DNA from 3 places in the Pseudoxanthomonas sp. SGNA-20 genome. Region 1 is predicted to be linked to each of the others. Evidence: predicted binding sites of a transcription regulator. Region 1 holds the regulator's gene; each other region holds the start of a gene.
The links. Region 1 encodes HrcA, which represses chaperone genes, less so after heat shock. Its sites were predicted from a motif close to TTNGCACTCNNNNNNNNNGAGTGCNAA; they were not measured.
Positions count from the first base shown of each region.

Region 1 (3,269 bases):
GTATGCCGGGACGGTGATCACCGCCTCGGTGACCGTCTCGCCCAGGAAGGCCTCGGCGGTCTTCTTCATCTTCTCCAGCACCTTGGCCGAGATCTCCTGCGGGGCCATCTTGCGGCCCTCGCTGGTCTCGACCCAGGCGTCGCCGTTGTCGTGCTGGCGGATCGCGTACGGGACCAGGCCCAGGTCCTTCTGGACTTCGGCGTCGGTGAACTTGCGGCCGATCAGGCGCTTGACGGCGTAGAAGGTGTTCTTCGGGTTGGTGACGGCCTGGCGCTTGGCCGGCGCGCCGACCAGCACCTCGCCGTCCTTGGTGTAGGCGACGACCGACGGGGTGGTGCGATCACCCTCGGCGTTCTCGATCACGCGGGCCTTGCCGCCCTCCATGATCGCGACGCACGAGTTGGTCGTGCCCAGGTCGATGCCGATGATCTTGCTCATTGATTGGGTGCTCCCTGGAATGTGTTGGGCCGGTGCTGCCTTGGCCTTTGATCGCTAGATAAGGGTGGGCCGGCGCCGTTCAAGTAGGCGCATTCAGCCGGATGTTCAGTCGTGGCGGGCCACCACCACCAGCGCCGGCCGCAGCAGGCGCTCGTTGAGCAGGTAGCCCTTCTGCAAGACCTGCAGCACGGTGCCCGGGGCGGCGTCGCCCGGATCGGCCTGGCTGATGGCCTGGTGGTGTTCGGGGTTGAACGGCTGGCCGGCAGGATCGACCACGACCAGGCCGTTGTCGGCGGCGACCTTCAGCAGCTGGCGCTTGGTCAGCTCCAGGCCCTCGCGCAGCGGGCTTTCCTGCTCGCCGGCGGCGGCCAGGCCGGCATCCAGGCTGTCCAGCACCGGCAGCAGCTCGCCCAGCAGCTTCTCGTTGGCGAAGCGGCGGGCCTGCTCAATGTCGCGCGCCACGCGCTTGCGCTGGTTCTCCAGGTCGGCTCGCTCGCGCAGGGAATCCATGCGCAGCTGCTCGATCTCGCCCCGCAGGGCCTCGATCTCCTCGCGCAGCTGGGCCTCGATGCTGGCCTCGGCTTCCTGCGGCTGGGGGGACTGGATGTCGTTTTCGGTCATTGCAAATCGGCTCCGTGGCGGCGCTCCCGGCCGCCCATCCCCGCCCCAATGGGGGCCGGAACGGAGCGATTCAAGGCTGGGACGGTCCGGCCGAGCCTTCCAGGGCCGCCCCGAGCACGTCGGCGGCCGCCTGGACCACCGGGATCACCCGGTCGTAGGCCATCCGCGTCGGGCCGATCACCCCCAGCACGCCCAGCACCTGCCCGCCGCTGCTGTAGGGGGCGGTGACCAGGGACACCCCGTCCAGCGGGGCCAGCCCGGTCTCCTCGCCTATGAATATGCGTACCCCGGGGGCACGCTGGGTGCGCTCCAGCAGCTGCAGGATCTCGCGCTTGCGGGCGAAGGCCTCGAACAGCTCGCGCAGGCGCTCCAGGTCCGACAGGTCCTGCAGGCCCAGCAACCGCGTCTGGCCGGCCACGACCATGTCGTCCCCCGGCGGCTCCAGGGCCTGTTCGGCCAGCTCCACCGACTGCGCCAGCAGCTGCTCCATCTCGTCCCGGGCCTGGCGCAGCTCATGCACCAGGGTGGCGCGGATGTGCGCCAGCGGACGCCCGGCGAAATGGGTGTTGAGGTAGTTGGCGACCCGCTCCAGCTCGTCCTGGCCGAAGGCCCGCTGCGGCTCGACCACCCGGTTCTGCACCTCGCCGTCGGCGAACACCACGATGGCCAGGATCCGGCGCCCGCCCAGCGGCACGAAGTCGATCTGGCGGAAGGCGAACTGGCTGCGGCGCGGCGCGCTGACCACCCCGACAAAGTGGGTCATGGCCGACAGCAACTCCGAGGCGTTGCCGAGCAGGGCCTGGGTCCCGGCCACGGCGGTCAGCTCCGCGCGCAGCCGGGCCAGCTCGTGCTCGCCCAGCGAGCGCACCTGCAGCAGGCTGTCCACGAACACCCGGTAGCCCTGGGCGGTCGGCACCCGCCCGGCCGAGGTGTGCGGCGAGCTGAGCAGGCCGATCTCCTCCAGCTCGGCCAGGATGTTGCGGATCGTCGCCGGGCTGACGTCCAGGCCCGAGTGCTTGGCCAGGGTCTGCGAGCCGACCGGCTCGCCATCGCGGATGTAGCGGCCGATCAGGGTGCGCAGCAGCTGGCGGGCACGCGGATCGAGCTGGACCTGGGCGGACGACGGGGTTGCCATGGGCAATAGATAGCGCCAGCCACCAGGGGTGGCAAGGCCGGCCGGGCCCTGCGTCTCAGCCGGCGCGACGGCCTGCGGCGAGCATCGCGCCGGTATCGGCCACCCCTACAATGTGACCATGCTGACCCATCTCGCCCTGAAGGATTTCGCCGTCGTCCGCGCCACGGAACTGGAGTTCGGACCCGGCATGACCGTGATCTCCGGCGAAACCGGCGCCGGCAAGTCGCTGCTGGTGGACGCCCTGGGGTTCCTGTCCGGACTGCGCGCCGACAGCGGCGTGGTCCGCCACGGCAGCGAGCGCGCCGAGCTGGCGGCCGGCTTCGACCTGTCCGGCAACCCCGCCGCGCGGCAGTGGCTGCGCGAACAGGAGCTGGACGAGGACGACGAGCAGTGCCAGCTGCGCCGGGTGATCCGCGCCGACGGCGGCTCGCGGGCCTGGATCAACGGCCGCCCGGTGACCCTGGCCCAGCTGGCCGAACTGGCCGGGCTGCTGGTGGAGATCCACGGCCAGCACGAGCACCAGTCCCTGCTCTCGCGCGCCAGCCAGCTGGCATTGCTGGACGCCCATGCCCGCAACGAGGCCGAGCGCGCCGCCGTGCGCGCGGCGGCCGTGGCCTGGCAGGCGCTGCTGGACGAGCGCGCGGACCTGCAGTCGCGCGGCGACGTCGGCGACCGCATCGGCTGGCTGGAGCACCAGCTGGCCGAGCTGGAACGCGAGGACCTGGACCCGGCCGCGCTCGAGGCGCTGGACCAGGCCCACCGCCGCCAGGCCAATGCCGCCGGGCTGATCGCCGCCTGCGAAGAGGCGCTGGCCCGGATCGACGGCGACGAAGGCCCCTCGCTCACCGGCCTGCTGCAGCAGGCGCGCAGCGGCCTGGCCCGCGCCGCTGGCGACGAGCCCCGCCTGGGCGAGGTCGACAGCCTGCTGGAAGGCGCGGCGGTGCAGCTGGAAGAAGCGCTGGCCCTGCTCGGCCGGATCCGCGACGACCTGGACCTTGACCCGGACCGCTTCGAGGAACTGGAACGCCGCCTCACCCGGGTCCACGACCTGGCGCGCAAGCACCGCCTGCCAGTG
Region 1 covers NZ_RRYK01000002.1:83,809-87,077, forward strand. Annotated here, with positions in the region: gene dnaK (molecular chaperone DnaK) at 1-438, opposite strand, end outside; gene grpE (nucleotide exchange factor GrpE) at 544-1,059, opposite strand; gene hrcA (heat-inducible transcriptional repressor HrcA) at 1,130-2,194, opposite strand; gene recN (DNA repair protein RecN) at 2,313-3,269, shown strand, end outside.

Region 2 (3,269 bases), on a different contig from region 1:
ATGGCTGCTGCAGCTGGAAGCCCCAACCGGCGGCCTGGCCGGCGGCGCGCAGGCCCACCACCAGGGCGCCGACGGCGGCGAACGCCACCAGCACGCCCGCCGTGTACCACAGCGCGTGGGCGCGGGCGCGCTCGCGGCTCTCCCCGCTCTGGGCCAGGCCCAGGGCCTTGAGCGAGAGCACCGGGAGCACGCATGGCATCAGGTTCAGCACCAGGCCGCCTAGCAGGGCCAGCAGCAGGGCGCCGACCAGGCCGCGCTTGCCGTTGCCCGCGGCCGCTGGCGGCGCCGCGGTGCGCGCGGCGTTGCCGGCCGAGGCATCCGGTGCCGCTTCCGGCGGGGCCGGCAGCTCCGCAGGCGCCACCTCGCCGGCGTCTGCGGCCGGGGCCGGGGGCAGCGGCGCGGCGCCCACCGCCGCCGCCGTCGTCACCTCTCCGGTGGGCAGGTCCACGGCCACGCGCCGGGTCATCGGCGGGTAGCAGATGCCGCCTTCCTGGCAGCCCTGGAAGGTCACCACCAGGGTGGCGCGCGCCGGGTGCGGCCGGGTGCGGACCACCGGCAGCACGACCTCCGCCGGTTCGAAGTACACCGTCACCTCGCCGAAGTGCTCGTCGCGGTGCGCGGTTCCCGGCGACCACTGCGGGCGGCCGGCGGACAGGCCCGGCGCGTCCTCCAGCACGAACCGGGTGGTGTCGCGGTAGATGTAGTAGCCGGCCACCGGCTGCAGGCGCACGCGGATGCGGTTGCCGCCGTCGGCGATGGCGTCCACCGCGAAGGCCTGCGCCTCCGGCAGGGCCGGGCGGACGCCGCCCAGCGCCGTCGCGAGGCGGTCGCGCCCGGCGTTGGCCGACTGCAGCGCCGCCAGGCGGCTGGCGGCGGTGCTGGTGCCGGGCAGGCGCACCTGCACCCGGCGGGTCTGCGGCGGATAGCAGATGCCGATGTCGGCGCAGCCCTGGTAGCGGATCTGCAGCTCGGCGCTGGCGCCGGCGCCGGTGGGCTGGCCGTCGAGGATCGCCACCAGCGCGCCGCGGTAGGTTTCCACCGGACCGAAGAACTCGTCGACGTGGCGCTCGCCGGCCGGCAGCCGCAGGTTGCCGCCGACGAAGTCGCCGCTGGCGCTGACCGCGGTGCGGTGGCGGTAGAGGTAGTAGCCCTCGGCGATCTTCCAGTGGATCTCGATCCGCCCCGGTTCGGGCGCGGTCGCGGTCAGGACGAAGGCCTCGTCCACCGGCAGCAGGTCCTTGGCGTCGACCGCGGCCTGGACGGGGGCGAGGACCGCCAGCCAGGCCAGCAGCATCAGGAGCAGGCCGGGCAGGTGCCGGGCCGGCAGGGGGCGGTGCGGGGTCATGCGTGTCTTCGTCTTCCGTTCGTCAGTCGCGGGTGGCCTCGACCACCCATCCGAGGTAGGCGGGCAGCCCGGCCGTGGCCTGGACCGCGAGCACCTCGGGGAGTTCATAGGGATGCAGCGCCTGCAGCCGCCCGATCAGGTCCGGCAGGCGGTCGGCCGGGGCCTTGGCCAGCAGCAGCACCTCGTCGGCCAACTCCACCGCGCCCTGCCAGCGGTATACCGAGTGCATCCCCGGCAGCACGCTGGCGCACGCGGCCAGCCGCTCCTCCACCAGGGTCCTGGCCAGGGTGGAGGCGGTGTCCGGGTCGGGGCAGCTGCAAAACACCAGGTGCACGTCCATGGGCGCAGAGTGTAGCCGGCCGCGGCCCCGGGGCCCGGACCCGGGGCCCGGAAGAAAAACCCGGCCGGCCCCTTGAAAGGCCTCCGCCGGCGCCCCACATGGGGCCCATGCCCTCGGCCCGTCGGGGGTTTTTCCTGCCGTCGCGGGCGCTGGCACTCGCCAGGGGCGAGTGCTAGACTCGCCGCCCTTTTTCCAACCCAGTCAATCACTTGTGAGGGATTGAAATGAGCAACATCAAGCCGCTGTACGACCGCGTCGTGATCAAGCGCACCGAGGAGGAGAAGGTCTCCGCCGGTGGCATCGTGATCCCGGATTCGGCTGCCGAGAAGCCGATCAAGGGCACGGTCATCGCCGTGGGCGAGGGCAAGGTGCTCGACAACGGCAGCGTGCGCGCCCCCAAGGTCAAGGTCGGCGACCAGGTGCTGTTCGGCAAGTACGCCGGCACCGAGGTCAAGCTGGACGGCACCGAGTACCTGGTGGTGAAGGAAGACGACATCTTCGCGGTGCTGGGCTGAGTCCCGCCGCGGTTCCTGCGCTTCGATCCACTCAACGCTTAAAGAATCACGGAGTTTTTCAAAATGGCTGCGAAGGAAATCCGTTTCGGTGAAGACGCCCGCTCGCGCATGGTGCGCGGCGTGAACATCCTCGCCAACGCCGTCAAGGCGACCCTGGGCCCGAAGGGCCGCAACGTCGTGCTCGAGAAGAGCTTCGGCGCCCCGACGATCACCAAGGACGGCGTGTCCGTCGCCAAGGAGATCGAGCTGGCCGACAAGTTCGAGAACATGGGCGCGCAGATGGTCAAGGAAGTCGCTTCCAAGACCTCGGACAACGCCGGTGACGGCACCACCACCGCCACCGTGCTGGCCCAGGCCTTCATCCGCGAGGGCTCCAAGGCCGTGGCCGCCGGCATGAACCCGATGGACCTCAAGCGCGGCATCGACCAGGCCGTCAAGGCCGCCGTCGAGGAGCTGAAGAAGCTGTCCAAGCCGACCGCCGACGACAAGGCCATTGCCCAGGTCGGCACCATTTCGGCCAACAGCGACGAGTCGATCGGCAACATCATCGCCGAGGCGATGAAGAAGGTCGGCAAGGAAGGCGTGATCACCGTCGAGGAAGGCTCGGGCCTGGAGAACGAGCTGGACGTGGTCGAGGGCATGCAGTTCGACCGCGGCTACCTGTCGCCGTACTTCATCAACAACCAGCAGTCGCAGACCGCCGACCTGGATGATCCGTTCATCCTGCTGCACGACAAGAAGATCTCGTCGGTGCGCGACCTGCTGCCGATCCTCGAGGGCGTGGCCAAGGCCGGCAAGCCGCTGCTGATCGTGGCCGAGGAAGTCGAGGGCGAAGCCCTGGCGACCCTGGTGGTCAACACCATCCGCGGCATCGTCAAGGTCGTCGCCGTCAAGGCCCCGGGCTTCGGCGACCGCCGCAAGGCGATGCTGGAGGACATGGCCGTCCTGACCGGCGGCACCGTGATCTCCGAGGAAGTCGGCCTGCAGCTGGAGAAGGCCACCATCAAGGACCTGGGCCGCGCCAAGAAGGTGCAGGTCTCCAAGGAGAACACCACCATCATCGACGGCG
Region 2 covers NZ_RRYK01000001.1:684,777-688,045, reverse strand. Annotated here, with positions in the region: gene EIM48_RS02990 (protein-disulfide reductase DsbD) at 1-1,345, opposite strand, end outside; gene cutA (divalent-cation tolerance protein CutA) at 1,368-1,685, opposite strand; gene groES (co-chaperone GroES) at 1,910-2,200, shown strand; gene groL (chaperonin GroEL) at 2,264-3,269, shown strand, end outside.
Region 2: groES (co-chaperone GroES) is a predicted target of HrcA. The motif match lies at 1,835-1,861, and genes of this name have one in related genera.

Region 3 (3,269 bases), on a different contig from region 1:
GGCAGGAGATGCAGTCCCCCATGGCCGACGAACCCGTCATCCGCCTCGAGCCGTCCTGGAAGGCGCGCATCGGCGACTGGCTGCTGCGCCCGGAGATGCGCGAGCTGTCGGCGTTCCTGCGCCAGCGCAAGGCCGCCGGGGTGCAGGTGTATCCGCCCGGGCCACGCCTGTTCGCCGCGTTCGACGCCACCCCGTTCGACCAGGTCAAGGTGGTGATCCTGGGCCAGGATCCGTACCACGGCCCGGGCCAGGCCCATGGCCTGTGCTTCTCGGTGCTGCCGGGGGTGCCGGTGCCGCCGTCGCTGGAGAACATCTTCAAGGAGATCGGCGACGAGCTGGGGCTGCCGCGCCCGGACCACGGCTGCCTGCTGCCCTGGGCGCGGCGCGGGGTGCTGCTGCTCAACGCCGTGCTGTCGGTGGAACAGGGCCGTGCCGGCTCGCACCAGGGCAAGGGCTGGGAAGGCTTCACCGACCACGCCATCGAGACCCTGGCGCGCGAGCGCGAGGGCCTGGTGTTCATGCTCTGGGGCAGCTACGCCCAGGCCAAGGGCCGGATCATCGATTCCCGCCGGCACCGGGTGCTGAAGGCCCCGCACCCCTCGCCGCTGTCGGCCTATCGCGGCTTCTTCGGCTGCGGCCACTTCGCCGCGGCCAACGAGTATCTGGTCCGCCGCGGCCAGGCACCGGTGGACTGGTCGCTGCCGCCGCGGGCCGAGGTCGAGGTCATGCTGCGGGCCGAAAAGTCATCGGTAGAACAATAAGTATTCCATTGGCGGGTTTATCCCGCCGGTGAAAGCAATCATGCTGGCCGCCATCCGGAGCCCCGCTTTCCCCGCGGGGCATCCCCACGAGGCCGCCATGCACCATCTATACGCACTGCTCGCGCGCATCGCCCTGGCCCTGGTGCTGGGCGGCGAGGCCTGGGCCATGCTGGCCGATGCCGGCGCCCTGGCGGGGCTGGCCGGCCTGGCTGCCGCCTTGGCGCTGCTGGCCGGCGCCTGGACCCGGCCGGCGGCGCTGGCGCTGGCCGTCCTCGTGCTGGCGCCGGCCCTGGGCGTGCCCGCCCCGGGCGAACCGCAACAGGTGATCGAGCTGGCGCGCAGCCTGTTCCTGGGCGGCGGCCTGGTGCTGCTGGCGGCGCACGGCGCCGGCGATTTCAGCTTCGATGCCTGGCGCCGCGCCCGCGCCAGCCAGGCCCATCCTTCCCGCCTGCACCCCGGAGGTGCCCATTGATCACCCTGCGCCCGGCCCGCGAACGCGGCCACGCCAACCACGGTTGGCTGGACTCCTGGCACAGCTTCTCCTTCGCCGGCTATTTCGACCCCGAGCACGTGCACTGGGGCCCGCTGCGGGTGATCAACGAGGACCGGGTCGCCGGCGGCCAGGGCTTCGGCACCCACGGCCACCGCGACATGGAGATCATCAGCTACGTGCTGGAGGGCGCGCTGGCGCATCGCGACTCGATGGGCAACGTCGAGCGCATCCTCCCGGGCGAGGTCCAGCGCATGAGCGCCGGCACCAGGGTCACCCACTCCGAGTTCAACCCGGACCCGGAGCGGACCACCCACTTCCTGCAGATCTGGATCCTGCCCGAGCGCACCGGGATCGCCCCCGGCTACGAGCAGAAGCGCTTCGCCCCGGAGGAGAAGCGTGGCCGCCTGCGCCTGCTGGTGTCCCCGGACGGGGCCGAAGGCTCGCTGCGCATGCACCAGGACGCGCGCCTGTACGCGGGCCTGTTCGACGGCGCCGAGCAGGCGCGGCTGGCCCTGGCCCCCGGGCGGCTGGCCTACGTCCACCTGCTTCGCGGCGCCGCCACCGTCAATGGCCAGCGCCTGGCCGCCGGCGACGCCCTGCGCTACCGCGACGAGGCGGAGGTCCGGATCGAGGCCGGCGAGGGCGCCGAGGTCCTGGTGTTCGACCTGCCACCGCTGCCGTCGGAGTGAGACCGGGGTCGCATCCGGGGAACTCACGGCCCCGTGGCGGAGTCTGGGGCATGCTTCCCGGCTCGTCCAAGTGCCTGTTTTCCTTGCGATTCGCTGAACGGAATCGTTCCACCACCGCAATGCTGGGGAACCAGTCCCGGCGTTAGCAGTCCAACCCCCCGATTGCTAAGATGCCTGCCATGACCCAGACCATCCGTTCCACCGCGCTCGTCGCCAACAACCTGCCGGTTCCCAGCCCGCTCGGCTCGCTCGACGCCTACATCAGCGCCGTGCACCAGATCCCGGTGCTGAGCGTGGAGCAGGAACAGGCGCTGGCGCGCCGCTACCGCGACCAGAACGACCTGGATGCCGCGCGCGAACTGGTGCATTCGCACCTGCGCTTCGTGGTGCACGTTGCCCGCGGCTACAACGGCTATGGCCTGCAGCTGGGCGACCTGATCCAGGAAGGCAACATCGGCCTGATGAAGGCGGTCAAGCGCTTCGACCCCGACCTGGGCGTGCGCCTGGTCAGCTTCGCCGTGCACTGGATCCGCGCCGAGATCCACGAGTTCATCCTCAAGAACTGGCGCATCGTGAAGGTCGCCACGACCAAGGCCCAGCGCAAGCTGTTCTTCAACCTGCGCAAGGCCAAGACCCGCCTGGGCTGGATGAACGCCGCCGAGGTCAGCGCGGTGGCGAAGGACCTCAACGTCTCCGAGCGCGAGGTGCTGGAGATGGAGGCGCGCCTGTCCGGCCGCGACATCGGCTTCGACGCACCCGTCGACGAGGACGAGGACCACGCCCTGCCGTCGCCGGCCGCCTACCTGGTGGCGCACGACGAGGATCCCTCGCAGGCCTACGAGCGCGAGGACAGCGAAGGCCACCAGCTGGAACTGCTGCGCGAGGGCCTGGCCAACCTCGACGCGCGTTCGCGCGACATCATCGCCCGCCGCTGGCTGGACGACGAGAACAAGGTGACCCTGCAGGAGCTGGCCGACGAGTACGGCGTGTCCGCCGAGCGCATCCGCCAGATCGAGGCCAACGCCATGAAGAAGATGCGCGCGCTGCTGGCGGCCTGAAGCCGCCAACCAGCGCGCCACGCCGACGGCCCGGGTTTCCCCGGGCCGTTTTGTTTGCGCGGCGCCGGCATGACACCGCCGCCGGCCGCTGCGATGCTTCCCCTGGATCCCGGGACCTGACACGCCGTGAGCCTGCTCCTGCTGCTGTTCGACCTGCTCGGCACCTTCGTGTTCGCCCTCAGCGGCGGCACCCTCGCGGTGCGCTACCGCCTGGACGTGTTCGGCGTGCTGGTGCTGTCCTGCGCCGCGGCGGTGTCCGGCGGCCTGG
Region 3 covers NZ_RRYK01000005.1:173,829-177,097, forward strand. Annotated here, with positions in the region: gene ung (uracil-DNA glycosylase) at 21-761, shown strand; gene EIM48_RS10825 (hypothetical protein) at 859-1,233, shown strand; gene EIM48_RS10830 (pirin family protein) at 1,230-1,943, shown strand; gene rpoH (RNA polymerase sigma factor RpoH) at 2,123-3,001, shown strand; gene EIM48_RS10840 (trimeric intracellular cation channel family protein) at 3,128-3,269, shown strand, end outside.
Region 3: rpoH (RNA polymerase sigma factor RpoH) is a predicted target of HrcA. The motif match lies at 2,086-2,112, and genes of this name have one in related genera.